2 regions of the Streptomyces sp. NPDC052012 genome follow, and region 1 is predicted to be linked to the other one. Evidence: riboswitches for the same ligand, from Rfam matches in the RefSeq annotation. Region 1 holds a riboswitch; the other holds the start of a gene.
What was found. A riboswitch is a leader RNA that binds a small molecule or an ion and turns the genes downstream of it on or off. The one in region 1 is predicted to bind thiamine pyrophosphate.

Region 2: it holds a riboswitch for thiamine pyrophosphate, as region 1 does, so the genes downstream of both, AB0412_RS21415 (thiamine ABC transporter substrate-binding protein) here and thiO (glycine oxidase ThiO) in region 1, are expected to answer to the same signal.

Annotation. Positions count from the first base shown of each region.
Region 1 is NZ_JBFAXA010000001.1:584,201-591,891, reverse strand. Features, by position in the region: gene metF (methylenetetrahydrofolate reductase [NAD(P)H]) at 1-567, opposite strand, end outside; gene thiE (thiamine phosphate synthase) at 675-1,346, opposite strand; gene AB0412_RS02695 (Rv2175c family DNA-binding protein) at 1,748-2,113, opposite strand; gene AB0412_RS02690 (FAD-dependent oxidoreductase) at 2,177-3,421, opposite strand; gene AB0412_RS02685 (hypothetical protein) at 3,454-3,816, opposite strand; TPP riboswitch at 3,867-3,978, shown strand; gene thiO (glycine oxidase ThiO) at 3,976-5,142, shown strand; gene thiS (sulfur carrier protein ThiS) at 5,139-5,339, shown strand; gene AB0412_RS02670 (thiazole synthase) at 5,342-6,136, shown strand; gene pknB (Stk1 family PASTA domain-containing Ser/Thr kinase) at 6,369-7,691, shown strand, end outside.
Region 2 is NZ_JBFAXA010000013.1:96,496-104,186, forward strand. Features, by position in the region: gene AB0412_RS21405 (ABC transporter ATP-binding protein) at 1-79, opposite strand, end outside; gene AB0412_RS21410 (iron ABC transporter permease) at 80-1,681, opposite strand; gene AB0412_RS21415 (thiamine ABC transporter substrate-binding protein) at 1,747-2,829, opposite strand; TPP riboswitch at 2,909-3,014, opposite strand; gene rlmN (23S rRNA (adenine(2503)-C(2))-methyltransferase RlmN) at 3,035-4,141, opposite strand; gene AB0412_RS21425 (hypothetical protein) at 4,267-4,584, opposite strand; gene AB0412_RS21430 (hypothetical protein) at 4,882-5,196, shown strand; gene AB0412_RS21435 (hypothetical protein) at 5,330-6,001, opposite strand; gene AB0412_RS21440 (phosphatidate cytidylyltransferase) at 6,089-7,216, opposite strand; gene frr (ribosome recycling factor) at 7,216-7,691, opposite strand, start outside.

The DNA.
Region 1 (7,691 bases):
CGCGTAGTCCGCGCCCGCCCGGCACTTGTCGACGAAGTGACGGACGTCGTCCTCCCAGTCGGTGGAGCGGGGGTGCATCGCGGGGAAGGCGGCGACGCCCACGCAGAAATCACCGGACGCCTTGATCAGTTCGACGAGTTCGGCGGCGTAGGTGAGGCCCTGGGGGTGCGGCACCCACTCGCCCATCGGGTCGCCGGGCGGGTCGCCGCGCAGCGCGAGCATGTTGCGGATCCCGGCGTCGGCGTACTGCCCGATGATGTTGCGCAGGTCGGCGACCGAGTGGTCGACCGCCGTGAGGTGGGCGATCGGGGTGAGCGTGGTGTCCGAGGCGATCGCCTCCGTCGCCTTGACCGTGCCGGCGCGGGTGGAACCGCCCGCGCCGTAGGTCACGGAGACGAAGTCGGGGGCCACGGCCTCGACCCGGCGCAGCGCGTTCCACAGGTTCCGCTCGCCCTTCGGGGTCTTGGGGGCGTAGAACTCGAACGAATAGGTCGTCTTTCCTGTCGCGAGCATGTCGCGCACGGTTCGCGCGTGGTCGGACCTGATGGATGCGGTGCCGAGGGCCATACGGGCAGGTTAGCCAGGGGTGGGCGGTCCCCCAACCGGATGCGGGAGAATTGTCTGAATTGTCGACTTGTTGTCCACCCCTTGGACACACTTGAGACAAACGCGCGTCATCCGCGGTCCGGCGCCTGCCGCACGCGGTGGGCGAGCTCCGCCGCCGCCGCGCCGGGATCGTCCGCCTCGGTGATGGCCCGGACGACGACGACCCGGCGGGCGCCGGCGTCCAGGACCTGGTCGAGGTTGCCGAGATCGATACCGCCGATGGCGAACCAGGGGCGGTCGGTGCCGAGAGCGGCGGTGTGGCGGACCAGGTCGAGGCCGGGGGCGTGCCGGCCGGGCTTGGTGGGGGTGGGCCAGCAGGGGCCGGTGCAGAAGTAGTCGACGCCTTGTTGAGCGGCGGCCGCGGTGGCCTCGGACTCGGTGTGCGTGGAGCGGCCGATGAGTACGTCCGGGCCGAGGATGGCCCGCGCCGCGGGGACCGGGAGGTCGCCCTGGCCGAGGTGGAGGACGTCGGCGGTGGCGGCGTGGGCGACGTCCGCACGGTCGTTGACCGCGAGCAGCTTGCCGTGCTTGGCGCAGGCCTCGGCGAAGACGGCGAGGTGCTCCAGTTCCTCGGCGGCCTCCATGCCCTTGTCGCGGAGCTGCACGATGTCGACGCCGGCGGACAGGACGGTGTCGAGGAACTCCGCGAGGTCGCCCTGGCGTGTGCGGGCGTCGGTGCAGAGGTAGAGACGGGCGTCGGTGAGACGGGCCCGGGCGGAAGTGGCAGCGGAGTCGGGCATTCGGGGCCCCCAGGGTTTCGAGGTCGGTCGGCGGTGATGGTGCGCGCCCGCCAGGGACCCTATGCAGGTGCTGTCGGTGACGTCGGCCGGGGGTGGGTGTCGCTCGCCCGCGCCGGCGGGGCGCCGCTGCGCCCACCCTCCCCCACTCTCGGCTTCGCTCGAGCGGGGGGACCCCCATCGCCCTGGGGCACCTCCCAGGCCCTCAAGGCACTGGGGGAGGCACGACCGCCCGCAGCTACCGACGTGGGGACACGGCTGCGGCGCGTGCGGGCGCAGCTCGGTTACGGGCCGCTGCCCGGCAGGGTCTCGGCGGCCGGGGGTTTCGGTCTTCTCCGCCGGCGCCCTCGATCCGCAAGGGCGCCGGGCGGTTGTTCGTCAGGCTCTCGGGGTCCGAAGGCGGGTCAGACCGCGAGGGCCTGGGCGCGGCGCTTCACCTCCGTGCCGCGGTTCTCGCTCAGTGCCTGCGCGGGGGTGCCCGGCAGGGACGGGTCGGGAGTGAAGAGCCACTCCAGCATCTCTTCGACCGTGAAGCCGTCGTCCCGCAGGAGCGTCAGGGTGCCGGAGAGGCCCTTGACGACCTTGTCCCCGTCGATGAAGGCGGCGGGCACGTGCAGCGCGCGGTTCTCACCCCGGCGCACGGCGATGAGCTGGCCCTCCTTGACCAGCTGCCGAACGCGCGTCACCTCGACGCCGAGCTTCTCGGCGATGTCGGGCAGGGTGAGCCAGGCGGGGACGAGAGCATCGATCTTTGCGTCAATCTCGGTCACGGGACAAGCGTGCCATCTGCCACTGACAGTCGGAAGTCAGCCCCACCCACCAGCGCGAACGCGTCACGCCGTCGCCGACTTCAGAGGGCGGGCCGGGTCCGCGATCAGGCGGGGGTCCATCGTCGCCCCCGCCTCGATCAGCCGACGCCCCTGTGCGAGGTCCCGGGGCCGCCCCACCGCCAGCAGCGCCACCAGACGGGACCGCCGCAGCCAGCACACGGTCCACGCCGGGCCGGACGGGTCGCCGCGCCACACGATCCGGTCGGCGTCCGCGTGGTGACCGGCGTACTGGACGAAGCGCCCGAACTGCTCGGACCAGAAGTACGGCACCGGGTCGTACACCGCCGGAGGCTCACCCGTGGCCGCACCGAGGATGTTCGCGGCGACCGTGCGGGGCCCCTGGAGGGCGTTGTCCCAGTGGTGGACGAGCAGCCGTTCGCCGTAGCGCCCGGAGGGGAAGGACGCGCAGTCGCCGACGGCGTAGACATCGGGGACGGACGTCGCCAGGTGGCGGTCGGCGACCACCTCGCCGTACGCGCCGAGCCGGACCCCGGACCCGGCCAGCCAGGCGGTGGCGGGGCGGGCGCCGATCCCGACGACCACCGCGCCCGCGGGCAGCCGTGAGCCGTCGTCGAGCAGCACCGCGCCGGGCTCGACGCGCTCCACGCGTGCGTGCGTCCGCAGCTCGACTCCCGCGTCGGCGTACCAGGCGGTCATGGGGGCGGCCACCTCCGCGGGCAGCGCCTCGGCCAGCGGCCGGTCGGCGGCCTCGACGACGGTGACCGCGCAGCCCGCCTCGCGCGCCGCCGTGGCGAACTCGGCGCCGATCCAGCCGGCGCCGACCACCACGATGTCGTGCTGCCGGGCGAGCACGGGCCGCAGCCGCTCGGCGTCGTCGAGGGTGCGCAGCAGGTGCACGCCGGGCACGCCGTCCGCGCCGGGCAGCCGGACCGGTTCCGCGCCGGTGGCGATCACCAGGACGTCGTACGGGACGGGCCCGGCCTCGGTGTCCAGCCGGTGGTCGGCGGGGCGCAGGCCGAGCACCTCGCAGCCGAGCCGCAGGTCGATGCCGAGCGCCTCGAAGTCGACGTCGAAGGCGGAGTCCTCGGCCTTGCCGAGCAGCACGGCCTTGGACAACGGCGGCCGGTCGTACGGCTGGTGGGGCTCGGCGCCGATGAGCAGCACCGTGCCGCCGAACCCCTGCTCGCGCAGGGCGACCGCGGTCTGGACGCCGGCCATGCCCGCGCCCGCCACCACCACCCGGCGCGTCTCGTCGGACGACTCCGGTTCCTGCGTCTGCTCGCTCACCTGATCACCATAAGCACCTGACGTTTTGTCAGTCAGTCCCCCTGGGCCACGACCTGCGCCACGACCTGTTCCACCACGCTGGTCCCACTGCCCGGCTGCGACTCCCACTCCCAGCTCTCCTCCAGCCGGACCCGCCCGTCGGGCAGGTCCACGACCGTCGACACACAGTGCCCCGAGGAGGTCGTGCCGTCCCGCTTGAGCTGCACGTACCGGAAGTCCAGCCGGTCCCCGTCCCGGGTGCCCAGCAAGTGGCCGCGTACGACGTCGCCGCCCGCGTAGTCGGCCCAGATCTCGCCGTCCCGCTCGTGGTAGCGGAAGCGGGTGCGGGTGCCGACCTGGCCCGGTGCCTGGTCGGCGACCGGGGCGAGGACGAGACCGTCGAGCGAACGGGCCACGGCTGGGCTCCCTTACAAGGTCGGTGCTCCGGGGGCTAGGGTGGCCAACGTAAAGCACTCGCGGGAGCCCGGACGCACCGGGCTGAGAGGGAGGCTGGCGGCCTCCGACCGTACGAACCTGATCCGGGTCATGCCGGCGAAGGGAGGGGCTGGACGCCCATGTCGCGTACGCGCACGTCCGACGTCCTTGTCATCGGGGGCGGAATCATCGGTCTGGTCACGGCCTGGCGGTCCGCGCAGCGCGGTCTCGCCACGACCGTGGTGGATCCCGAGCCGGGCGGCGGGGCCGCCCAGGTGGCTGCCGGGATGCTGGCCGCCGTCACGGAACTGCACTACGGCGAGCAGACCCTGCTCGCCCTGAATCTCGCCTCCGCACGCCGCTACCCCGACTTCGCGGCCGAACTGACCGAGGCCACCGGACACGACCTCGGCTACCGCCGCTGCGGCACGCTCGCGGTCGCCCTGGACGCCGACGACCGGGCCCATCTGCGCGAGCTGCACGCGCTGCAGCAGCGGTCGGGGCTGGATTCACAATGGCTGTCCGGGCGGGAGTGCCGGCGGCTGGAGCCGATGCTCGCGCCGGGTGTGCGCGGCGGGCTGCGCGTGGACGGCGACCACCAGATCGATCCGCGGCGGCTCGCGGCGGCGCTGGTGACGGCCTGTGAGCGCGCGGGCGTGGTGCTGCACCGCGCGTGGGCCGAGCGGCTGGTCGTCGCCGGGGACCGGGCGGCGGGCGTGGTCACCGCCGGCGGGGCCGAGCTGAACGCCGGGCAGGTGGTGCTGGCCGGAGGCAGCCTGAGCGGGCGGCTCGCGGGGGTCCCGCAGGACGTGGTGCCGCCGGTACGGCCGGTGAAGGGGCAGGTCGTACGGCTGACGATGCCCGCCGAGTACGGGCCGTTCCTGAGCCGGACCGTGCGGGCCGTGGTGCGCGGCAGCCACGTCTATCTGGTGCCGCGCGAGAGCGGCGAGCTGGTGATCGGGGCGACCAGCGAGGAGCTGGGCTGGGACACCACCGTCACCGCGGGCGGCGTGTACGAGCTGCTGCGCGACGCCCATGAGCTGGTGCCCGGGATCACCGAGCTGCCGCTCACCGAGACCCGGGCCGGACTGCGGCCGGGCTCGCCCGACAACGCTCCGCTGCTCGGGCCGACGGGGCTGGAGGGGCTGCTGCTGGCCACCGGGCACTACCGCAACGGTGTGCTCCTCACGCCGGTGACCGGCGACGTCATGGCCCATGTGCTGACCACGGGGGAACTCCCCGCCGAGGCCCGGCCGTTCACGCCCCGGCGCTTCACCGCCGACGCACTCATGGAGCAGTCCGCATGAACATCTCGGTCAACGGGGAACCCCGAGAGGTCGAGTCCGGAACCCGTCTCGTCGTCGTCGTGACGTCGCTCACCGCGGCGCCCTCGGGCGTGGCCGCGGCCCTGAACGAAACCGTCGTCCCGCGCACGCAGTGGGCCTCCACTCCCCTCTCCGAGGGTGACCGCGTGGAAGTCCTCACCGCCGTCCAAGGAGGCTGATCATGGCCGACGATCCCTTCGTCCTCGGTGGTACGTCCTTCACGTCCCGCCTGATCATGGGCACCGGAGGGGCGCCGAGCCTCGATGTGCTGGAGCGGGCGCTGGTGGCGTCCGGGACGGAGCTGACGACCGTCGCGATGCGGCGGGTGGATCCCTCGGTGCACGGGTCGGTGCTGTCCGTGCTGGAGAAGCTCGGGATCCGGGTGCTGCCGAACACGGCGGGGTGCTTCACCGCCGGGGAGGCGGTGCTCACCGCGCGGCTGGCGCGGGAGGCGCTGGGTACCGATCTGATCAAGCTGGAGGTCATCGCCGACGAGCGGACGCTGCTGCCGGATCCGGTCGAGTTGCTGGAGGCGGCGGAGACGCTGGTGGACGACGGGTTCACGGTGCTGCCGTACACCAATGACGACCCGGTGCTGGCGCGGAAGCTGGAGGACGTGGGGTGTGCGGCGGTCATGCCGCTGGGGTCGCCGATCGGGTCGGGGCTCGGGATTCGCAATCCGCACAACTTCGAGTTGATCGTGGAACGGGCCGGGGTGCCGGTGATTCTGGATGCGGGGGCCGGTACGGCGTCGGATGCGGCGCTGGCGATGGAGCTGGGGTGTGCGGGGGTGATGCTGGCGTCCGCCGTCACCCGGGCGCAGGAGCCGGTGCTGATGGCTCACGCCATGCGGAGTGCGGTGGAGGCGGGGAGGCTGGCTCGGTTGGCCGGGCGGATTCCGCGGAGGCATTTCGCCGAGGCGTCGTCTCCTGCGGAGGGTTTGGCCGTGCTGGATCCTGAGCGTCCTGCCTTCTGAGCCGGCGCTGCTCTCCCGTCCTGCTCTCCCACCCACGCACCACCCGTTTCCGGTCGGTCGAGAGGTGGGCGCTCCCCGTGGGGGGCGATCGCCGTCGGCGGCTGCGGGTGAGTGGGGGGGCAGCTCTGGTGCTTCCCGGCGTGTGCGAGACGCGTCACAGGTGCGCTGCAATAGGGGTCCGAACAGGGGTGGACGGGGTCGGGGTGTCGGTTGTGGCTCGTAGACTCCCTGCGTGGACACGACCCTTCAGGACCCTCTGGTCGGGCAGGTGCTCGACGGCCGGTACCGCGTCGAGGCGCGGATCGCGGTCGGCGGGATGGCCACGGTCTACCGGGCCGTGGACACCCGTCTGGACCGCGTGCTCGCGCTCAAGGTGATGCACCCGTCCCTCGCCGCGGACGGCTCGTTCGTCGAGCGGTTCATCCGGGAGGCGAAGTCGGTCGCGCGCCTGGCGCACCCGAACGTCGTGCAGGTCTTCGACCAGGGCACCGACGGGGCGTACGTCTACCTGGCGATGGAGTACATCGCCGGCTGTACCCTGCGGGACGTGCTGCGCGAGCGGGGCGCGCTGCAGCCGCGGGCCGCGCTGGACATCCTGGAGCCGGTGCTGGCCGCGCTCGGCGCCGCGCACCGCGCCGGGTTCGTGCACCGGGACATGAAGCCGGAGAACGTGCTCATCGGGGACGACGGCCGGGTCAAGGTCGCCGACTTCGGTCTCGTGCGTGCCGTGGACACGGTGACGAACACCACGGGCACCGTGCTGGGCACGGTCTCGTATCTGGCGCCGGAGCAGATCGAGCACGGCACCGCCGACCCCCGGGTGGACGTCTACGCCTGCGGCATCCTGCTCTACGAGATGCTCACCGGCGAGAAGCCGCACGACGGCGACTCCCCCGCGACCGTGCTGTACAAGCATCTGCACGAGGACGTGCCGCCGCCGTCGGCCGCGGTGCCCCGGATGGCGTACGAGCTGGACGAGCTGGTCGCCGCCGCGACCGCGCGCACGCCCGAGGTGCGTCCGCACGACGCCGTGGCGCTGCTCGCCCGCGTCCGCGAGGCGCGCGGGCGGCTCGGCGACGAGCAGCTGGACGCGGTGCCGCCGCAGGCGCTGACGGCGGAGCACGACAACGCCGAGGACCGTACGAGCGTCATCCCGCGCGCCCTCACCGTGCCGCGCCCGCTCCCCGTCAACGACGACGAGGGCGGTGACGGCGAGGACTCCTTCCACCGCACCAGCCGGTTGCAGTCCCCGCCCCCGCTGCCGCCCCGGCGGCGCACGGGGATGCGGCGCGGCCCGATGGCGGTCGTCGTCGCCGTGCTGCTGGTGCTGGGCGTGGGCACGGGGATCTGGTACATCAACTCCGGCCAGTTCACCAAGGTCCCGCCGCTGCTGGCGAAGACCGAGGACGAGGCCCGGGACCGGCTGGCGGACGCCGGGCTGGACGTCGGCAGGGTGACGGAGGCGTACAGCGACACCGTGAAGCGGGGCACCGTGATCAGCACGGACCCGAAGGCGGGCGCGCGGATCCGGGGCAACGACTCGGTGTCGCTGGTG
Region 2 (7,691 bases), on a different contig from region 1:
CGGCGACCGACAGGTCCACCGTGTCCAGCACCGCCCTGCCCCCGAAGCGGACGGTCGCGCCCTCAAGGCTCAGCAGCATCTAGAACTCCCCGGTCCGGTCGGTCCGCAGCCGCTCCAGCACCAGCAGCGCCACCGCGCACACGATCATCAGCATCGTCGACAGGGCCATCGCCTGGCCGTAGTTGAGGTCACCCGGCCGCCCCAGCAGCCGCGCCACGGCCACCGGCAGCGTCGGGTTGTCCGGCCGCGCGATGAACACCGTCGCCCCGAACTCCCCCAGCGACACCGCGAAGGCGAACCCGGCCGCGATCAGCAGCGCTCGCCGCACCATCGGCAGGTCCACCTCCCGCCAGGCCCGCCACGGCGACGCCCCGAGCACCGCCGCCGCCTCCCGCAGCCGTACGTCCACCGCCCGCAGCACCGGCAGCATGGTCCGCACGACGAACGGGACGCCCACCAGCGCCTGCGCGAGCGGCACCAGGATCCACGAGGACCTCAGATCCAGCGGCGGCTCGTCGAGGGCGATCAGGAAACCGAAGCCGACCGTCACCGCGGACACCCCGAGCGGCAGCATCAGCAGCGCGTCGAAACCGCGCACCAGCCGCCCCGCGTCCCTCCGGGTCAGCGCCACCGCGGCGAGCCCCCCGATCAGCACGGCGATGACGGTGGCGGCGACCGCGTACTGCAGCGAGTTGGCGACGGCCTGGATCGGCGCGACCAGGAACACCCCGCCGTCGTCCCGGGTCAGCGCCCGGTAGTAGCCGAGGTCCGCGGCGCCGAAGGAGCGCTCCACCAGCACGGCGAGCGGCAGCACGAGCAGTACGGCGACGGTGGCGACCACCCCGCCGAGCAGCGTCCACTGCCCGGCGCCGCGCGGCCGGCGCGCGGTCACGGACGCGTCCACCAGCCGCAGCGCGGTCTCCCGGCGCCGCACGGTCCAGGCGTGCAGGGCGAGGATCGAGCCGACCGCGACGAACTGGATCATCGTCAGCACGGCGGCCGTGGACAGGTCGAAGATCTCGGAGGTCTGCCGGTAGATCTCCACTTCGAGGGTGGAGAAGGTGGGCCCGCCGAGGATCTGCACCACACCGAAGGAGGTGAAGGTGAACAGGAAGACCATCAGCGTCGCCGCGGCGACGGCGGGCACGAGCGCGGGCAGCGTGACGGTCCGCCAGGCGGTGAAGCGGGAGGCGCCGAGCATCCGCGCGGCCTCCTCCTGCCGCGGGTCGAGCTGCGCCCACAGCCCGCCCACGGTCCGTACGACGACGGCGTAGTTGAAGAAGACGTGCGCGAGCAGGATCGCCCACACGGTGGTGTCCAGGCGTACCCCCCACCACTCGTCGAGGAGTCCGCCGCGCCCCACGAGCGCCATGAACGCCGTGCCGACGACCACCGTCGGCAGCACGAACGGCACGGTGACCACGGCCCGCAGCAGCTGTTTGCCGGGGAACTCGAAGCGGGCGAAGACGTACGCGCCGGGCAGGGCGATCACCAGGGTCAGGGCGGTGGAGACGAGCGCCTGCCAGGTGGTGAACCACAGGACGTGCCGGATGTCCGGCTGGGCCAGCACGTCCCCGATCCGCCCGAGCTGCCAGCCGCCGTCGGTCTTCAACCCCCGCGCGACGATCGCGGCGACGGGGTAGGCGAAGAAGACGGCGAAGAACGCGACGGGCACGGCCATCAGACCGAGCCGCGCCGCGTTCCCGCGCCACCTGGCCGCGGCGCGGCTCACCGGCGCGGTCCGGCTCACTTCAGGACGAGCGAGGTCCACGACTTGACCCACTGGTCACGGTTGTCGGCGATCTTCGCCGGGTCCATGGTCTCCGGGTCCTTCGCCTGCGGCCCGAACTTCACGAACTCCTGAGGCACCTGGGCGCCCTCGCGCACCGGGTAGACGAACATGTTCAGCGGCATGTCGTCCTGGAACGTCTTGCTGATCAGGAAGTCGAGCAGCGCCTTGCCGCCCTCGGGATTCTTCGCGTTGCTCAGCAGGCCCGCGTACTCGACCTGGCGGAAGCAGGTGCCCTCGGCGACGCCGGTGGGCGCGGTGTCCGGCTTCGGGTCGGCGTAGATCACCTCGGCGGGCGGTGAGGACGCGTACGACACGACGAGCGGCCGGTCGCCCTTCGCCTTCTTGCCGCCGGCCGAACCGGAGAACTCCTCGTTGTAGGCCTGCTCCCAGCCGTCGACGACCTTGACGCCGTTGGCCTTGAGCTTCTTCCAGTAGTCCTGCCAGCGGTCGTCGCCGTACTTCGCGGCGGTGCCGAGCAGGAAGCCGAGGCCGGGTGAGGAGGTGGAGGCGTTCTCGGTGACGAGGAGGTCCTTGTACTCGGGCTTGATCAGATCGTCGAAGGTCTTGGGCGGGTCGAGCTTGTGATCGGCGAAGTACTTCTTGTCGTAGTTGACGCAGACGTCGCCGGTGTCGACGGGGGTGACCCGGTGCTTGTCCCCGTCCACCCGGTACTCGGGCAGGATCAGGTCGGAGCCCTTCGCCTCGTACGGCTGGAACAGCCCGTTGTCGAGGGCGCGGGACAGCAGGGTGTTGTCGACGCCGAAGAAGACGTCGCCCTGGGGGTTGTCCTTGGTCAGGATCGCCTTGTTGACGGCCTGCCCGGCGTCGCCGTCCTCGAGGACCTTGACCTTGTAGCCGGACTGCTTCTCGAAGGCGGCGACGACGTCCTCGGACGCGGCCCACGAATTGTGGCTGACCAGGGTCACGGTCTTCGACCCGCCGCCGCTCGGGTCGTCGCCGTCGGACGACCCGCACGCGGACAGCGTGACCAGCCCCAGCCCGACGGCCAGGACGGTGACCTTCTTGGTGATGCTCACTGGATTCCTCCTGGAGTGACCAGGAAGAGACGCGGCCCTGCCCGGGACACCCGTGAGGGTCCCGGGCAGGGCGCAACAGCTCGAGTGGTGACCGATCTCCCTACCCAGAATGACCTGGGCCAGGTTCGGAGGGTCTGCGGCCGGTGCCGCACTCTCAGCGCTGTGGCGCTCCCCTGTCGGAATATGAAGGTGTACGCCGGTCAGGTTACCGCTCGCTCGCGGCGAGCTGACCACAGGCCCCGTCGATCTCCTGGCCACGGGTGTCCCGGATGGTGACCGGCACACCGTGCGCGGCGATCGCCTCCACGAACGCCTTCTCGTCCTCGGGCCGCGAGGCGGTCCACTTGGAACCGGGCGTGGGGTTCAGCGGGATGAGATTGACATGCACGGGCCGCCCCTTGAGCAGCCGTCCGAGCCGGTCACCGCGCCACGCCTGGTCGTTGATGTCACGGATGAGCGCGTACTCGATGGACAGCCGCCGACCGGACTTGGCCGCGTACTCGAACCCGGCGTCGAGCACCTCGCGCACCTTCCACCGGGTGTTCACGGGGACGAGGGTGTCGCGCAGCTCGTCGTCCGGGGCGTGCAGGGAGATGGCGAGCCGGCACTTGAAGCCCTCGTCGGAGAACCGGTGAATCGCCGGAACGAGCCCCACCGTCGACACGGTGATCCCCCGCTGCGACAGCCCGAGCCCGTCCGGCTCGGGGTCGGTGAGGCGGCGAATGGCCCCCACGACCCGCTTGTAGTTGGCGAGCGGCTCGCCCATGCCCATGAACACGATGTTGCTCAGCCGCGCGGGCCCGCCGGGCACCTCCCCGTCCCGGAGCGCCCGCATCCCGTCGACGATCTGATGCACGATCTCCGCGGTGGACAGATTCCGGTCGAGTCCCGCCTGCCCGGTCGCGCAGAACGGACAGTTCATCCCGCACCCGGCCTGCGAGCTGATGCACATGGTCACCCGGTCCGGGTACCGCATCAGCACGGACTCGACGAGCGTCCCGTCGAACAGCTTCCACAGCGTCTTGCGGGTGGTGCCCTGGTCGGTCGACAGATGCCGCACGACGGTCATCAGCTCGGGAAGCAGCGCCTCCCGCAGCCGCCCGCGGGAACCGGCCGGGATGTCCGTCCACTGCTCCGGATCATGCGCGTACCGCGCGAAGTAGTGCTGCGACAGCTGCTTGGCACGAAACGGCTTCTCACCGACCGCAACGACCGCCTCCTTGCGCTCGGCAGGCGAGAGATCGGCAAGATGCCGCGGCGGCAGCTTGGCTCCGCGCGGCGCGACAAAGGTAAGTTCTCCGGGCTTAGGCATGGCTGTACCAGTGTCGCAGATCGACTCGGGTGACCTGCGGGTGTTGGCTGCCACACCTGTCGCTGGTGGTCGTCGCTGGTCGCCCGTGAGCGGCCTCGGACGGCCCGGGGACGGCCCAGCGGCGATCACTCGTCGGTTGCCAGCCACTCATCGAGCCGGACCTTGACCTGGTGGTTGTGGTCGACGTGCCAGAGGACCTGTCCACGAACGAGGGCCCCTAGGGCGGGGAGATTCATTCCGAGCGGCATGGCCGTGATCTCCGCCAACGCCACGGCGTCGGGCACGCCCTTTATCCGCAGGAAGACCCCGAATGGCCGGCGCCCGACGACCTTGCCGGTGATCCAGTGACCCACGGGTAGGGCCGCCACGGTTGCCGCCCAACTCCGCCGCCTGTCCTCGGCAGCCGGCACTTCAGGGTCCGTCGGCCACGCGTACTCGTCCATCTCTGGATCATGCAGTCCTGGGACCGGTGCTTGGAAGACGCGGGCAAGCATGGGTGGGCTGGGACGGCGGTACCACGCCAATGCTGTGCTGTGCCGTCGAGTACCACTGCCGTTCGCCGTCGTTGCCGTCAGCGCTGCCGTCACTGCCGTCGGCGGTGGGGCCGGGTGAGCAGGCGAGCGCATGGCCCGGACGTCCTTCCCCTTCTGCAAAGCCTGAGAGCCGGCATCGGATCTCGCAGGGCGCTTCGGGGCGGCCTAGGCTGTGATCAGGGGACCCTCGAGTAGAAGGGACCCGAGATGCACTTCGTCCTGATCGCGACCCACACTCCGGAAGTCTGTCCGACCTCCAACGCGACAACGCGCGACCTGCTGCTGCAGACCGCCCCCGACACCCCGAACCTCGCCCAGAAGGCAGGCGTCGAGATCGTGGCCGGCCCCTTCGTCAACCGCGAGCACACGATCGTCGTGGTCGTACGGTCCGACAAGGTCGAGAACGTCGACCGCTTCCTGGTGGAGTCTCGTCTCACCCACTGGAACCGCGTCCGCGTGCTGCCCTCGCTGACCATGGAGGAAGGGCTCGCCGAAGTCGAAGCACAGACGCCGATCTTCTGAACCCGCCCGCTCAGGCACGCGGCCGGTGCCTCAGCGCCGCGTGCCGCCATCTCGGGGACCGCTCCGACCGTTCGGGGGACGTTTCCTTGATCATGGAGGCCGACGGCCCTGCCCGGCCCGGCGGCCTCTCCGGTCAGCGGACGGCCTGGGCCATCGCGTCGCGCAACGTGGCCACCTGGCGCTCGACCTCGCGGTAACGGTCGCCGATCTTGAACTCGGGCGTCGGAATGACCCGGCCCTCGTCCAGGGCGGTCAGCCGGTCGCCGAGCGCCGCGAGGTCCGCCTGCCAGCCGTACCAGCCCCCCGCACCCTGCGCGGCGTGCAGTTCGTCCTGCGCCGCGCGCACGGCGGCGTACACCCGCTCGCGCAGGGGGACCAGTTCCGCGCGCAGGCGCTCGGTCTTCATCCTGACTTCGACGAGAGCCTCCGTCATGCCGACGAGTTCCTCGCCTGCTTCCGCCATGCCGTCGGCCTGCTCCACCATCACCTCCAGCCACGGCAGCGCCGCGTCGACGCCGTTGCGCAGCTCGGCGACGGCACGCTCCCGGTTGTCCAGGTACTGCTGGGCCACGTCCTGCAGGCGGCCGAGCGTCGAGAGGGCGGCCTCCAGCTGCGGGCTGATGGCGTCGACGGGCACACCGTCCCGCCCGCCGAGCAGCGCCTGGACGGCCTCGATCTCCCCCAGCGTGGCGGCGACCAGTTCCATCAGCCCCTCATGGGCCTGGTCGGTCGAGCTCAGCGTCTGCTCGACCGCCTCCAGGTTCTCGTCCGCCTGGTCACGTCTGGTGCGCTTGCGCCCCCACATACACCCCACCCCTCCCGTGCACGACGATCACGGTGCGGTGATCATATGCCCGGAAGGGGTGGGTCGGGAGTGCTGTGGAACGGCTGTTCAGCCGGACCCCACGAAGAGCACGAGCAGCAGCCACACCACCGGCGCCGTCGGCAGGAGTGAGTCCAGGCGGTCCATGATGCCGCCGTGGCCCGGGAGGAGGGTGCCCATGTCCTTGATGCCCAGATCGCGTTTGATCATGGACTCGCCGAGGTCGCCCAGCGTCGCGCTGGCCGCGACGGCGAGGCCGAGCAGCAGGCCCTGCCACCAGGTGCCGTCGTCGATGAGGAACTGCATGCACAGGGCGCCCGCCACCATGGCGAAGGAGACCGCGCCGAGCAGCCCCTCGCGGGTCTTGCCGGGGCTGATCCGCGGAGCGAGCTTGTGCTTGCCGAAGCGCCAGCCGACCGCGTACGCGCCGGTGTCGCTGACGACCGTCAGCAGCAGGAAGGTCAACACGCGCCAGGCGCCGTCGTCGGCGGTGAGCATCATCGCGACGAAGGTCGCCAGGAACGGCACGTAGAACGCCGCGAACAGGCCCGCCGTGACGTCCTTGAGGTAGCCCTCGGGCGGCTCGGTCATCCGCCAGACCAGCACCGCCAGCGCGGTGAGCGCCATGGCGACCCACGCGCCCTCGGCGCCCCCGACGTATCCGGAGATCACCATGGCCGCACCGCCGAGCGCGAGCGGCACCAGCGGCGCCTTGATGCCCTTGCGCTCCTGGAGCCGCTTCGTGAGCTCCCACAGGCCCACCACCACGGCCACGGCGATCACACCGACGAAGACGGCCTTCACGACGAACAGCGAGGCGACGATCACGGCACCGAGGCCGACCCCGACGCCTATCGCCGCACCGAGGTCGCGCCCGGCGCTCTTCTTCGGCGGCCGAGGTGCCGGCTGCGAGGCGTCGGGCATGGGCTCCGGATTCTGCGGCACCTCCCCCGGGTGGGTGCGTGCCTGCGTCGTCTCGTCTCGGAACAGGGGGCCGCTCAGCCGGGCGGCCCCCCGGTCCGCATCCTGGTCTCCGCCGTGCGCGGGCACGTCGGCCACGTAGGGCAGGGGGCGAGTCTGCTGCGCGTTGTGCGCATCGTACGCGGGACCCGCCGGGGCAGCCCCCTGGACAGGCCCCTGGTCGGACGGCCCCCAGTACCCGGTCTGCGGCGGGGTTCCCCAGGAAGAGTCGTTCATCAGACCTCGAGCAGCTCTGCTTCCTTGTGCTTCAGGAGCTCGTCCACCTGGGCGACGTACTTGTGCGTGGTGTCGTCGAGCTCCTTCTCCGCGCGGCGGCCCTCGTCCTCGCCGATCTCGCCGTCCTTGATCAGCTTGTCGATGGCGTCCTTGGCCTTGCGGCGCACCGAGCGGATGGACACCTTGGCGTCCTCGCCCTTGCCCTTGGCGACCTTGATGTACTCGCGGCGGCGCTCCTCGGTCAGCTCGGGGAACACCACCCGGATGATGTTGCCGTCGTTGCTCGGGTTGACGCCCAGGTCGGAGTCGCGGATCGCCTGCTCGATGTTGCGCAGCGCGCTCTTGTCGAACGGCGTGACCACGGCCATGCGCGGCTCGGGCACGGAGAACGAGGCCAGCTGGTTGATCGGCGTCGGCGCGCCGTAGTAGTCGGCCACGATCTTGTTGAACATCGCCGGGTGCGCACGGCCGGTGC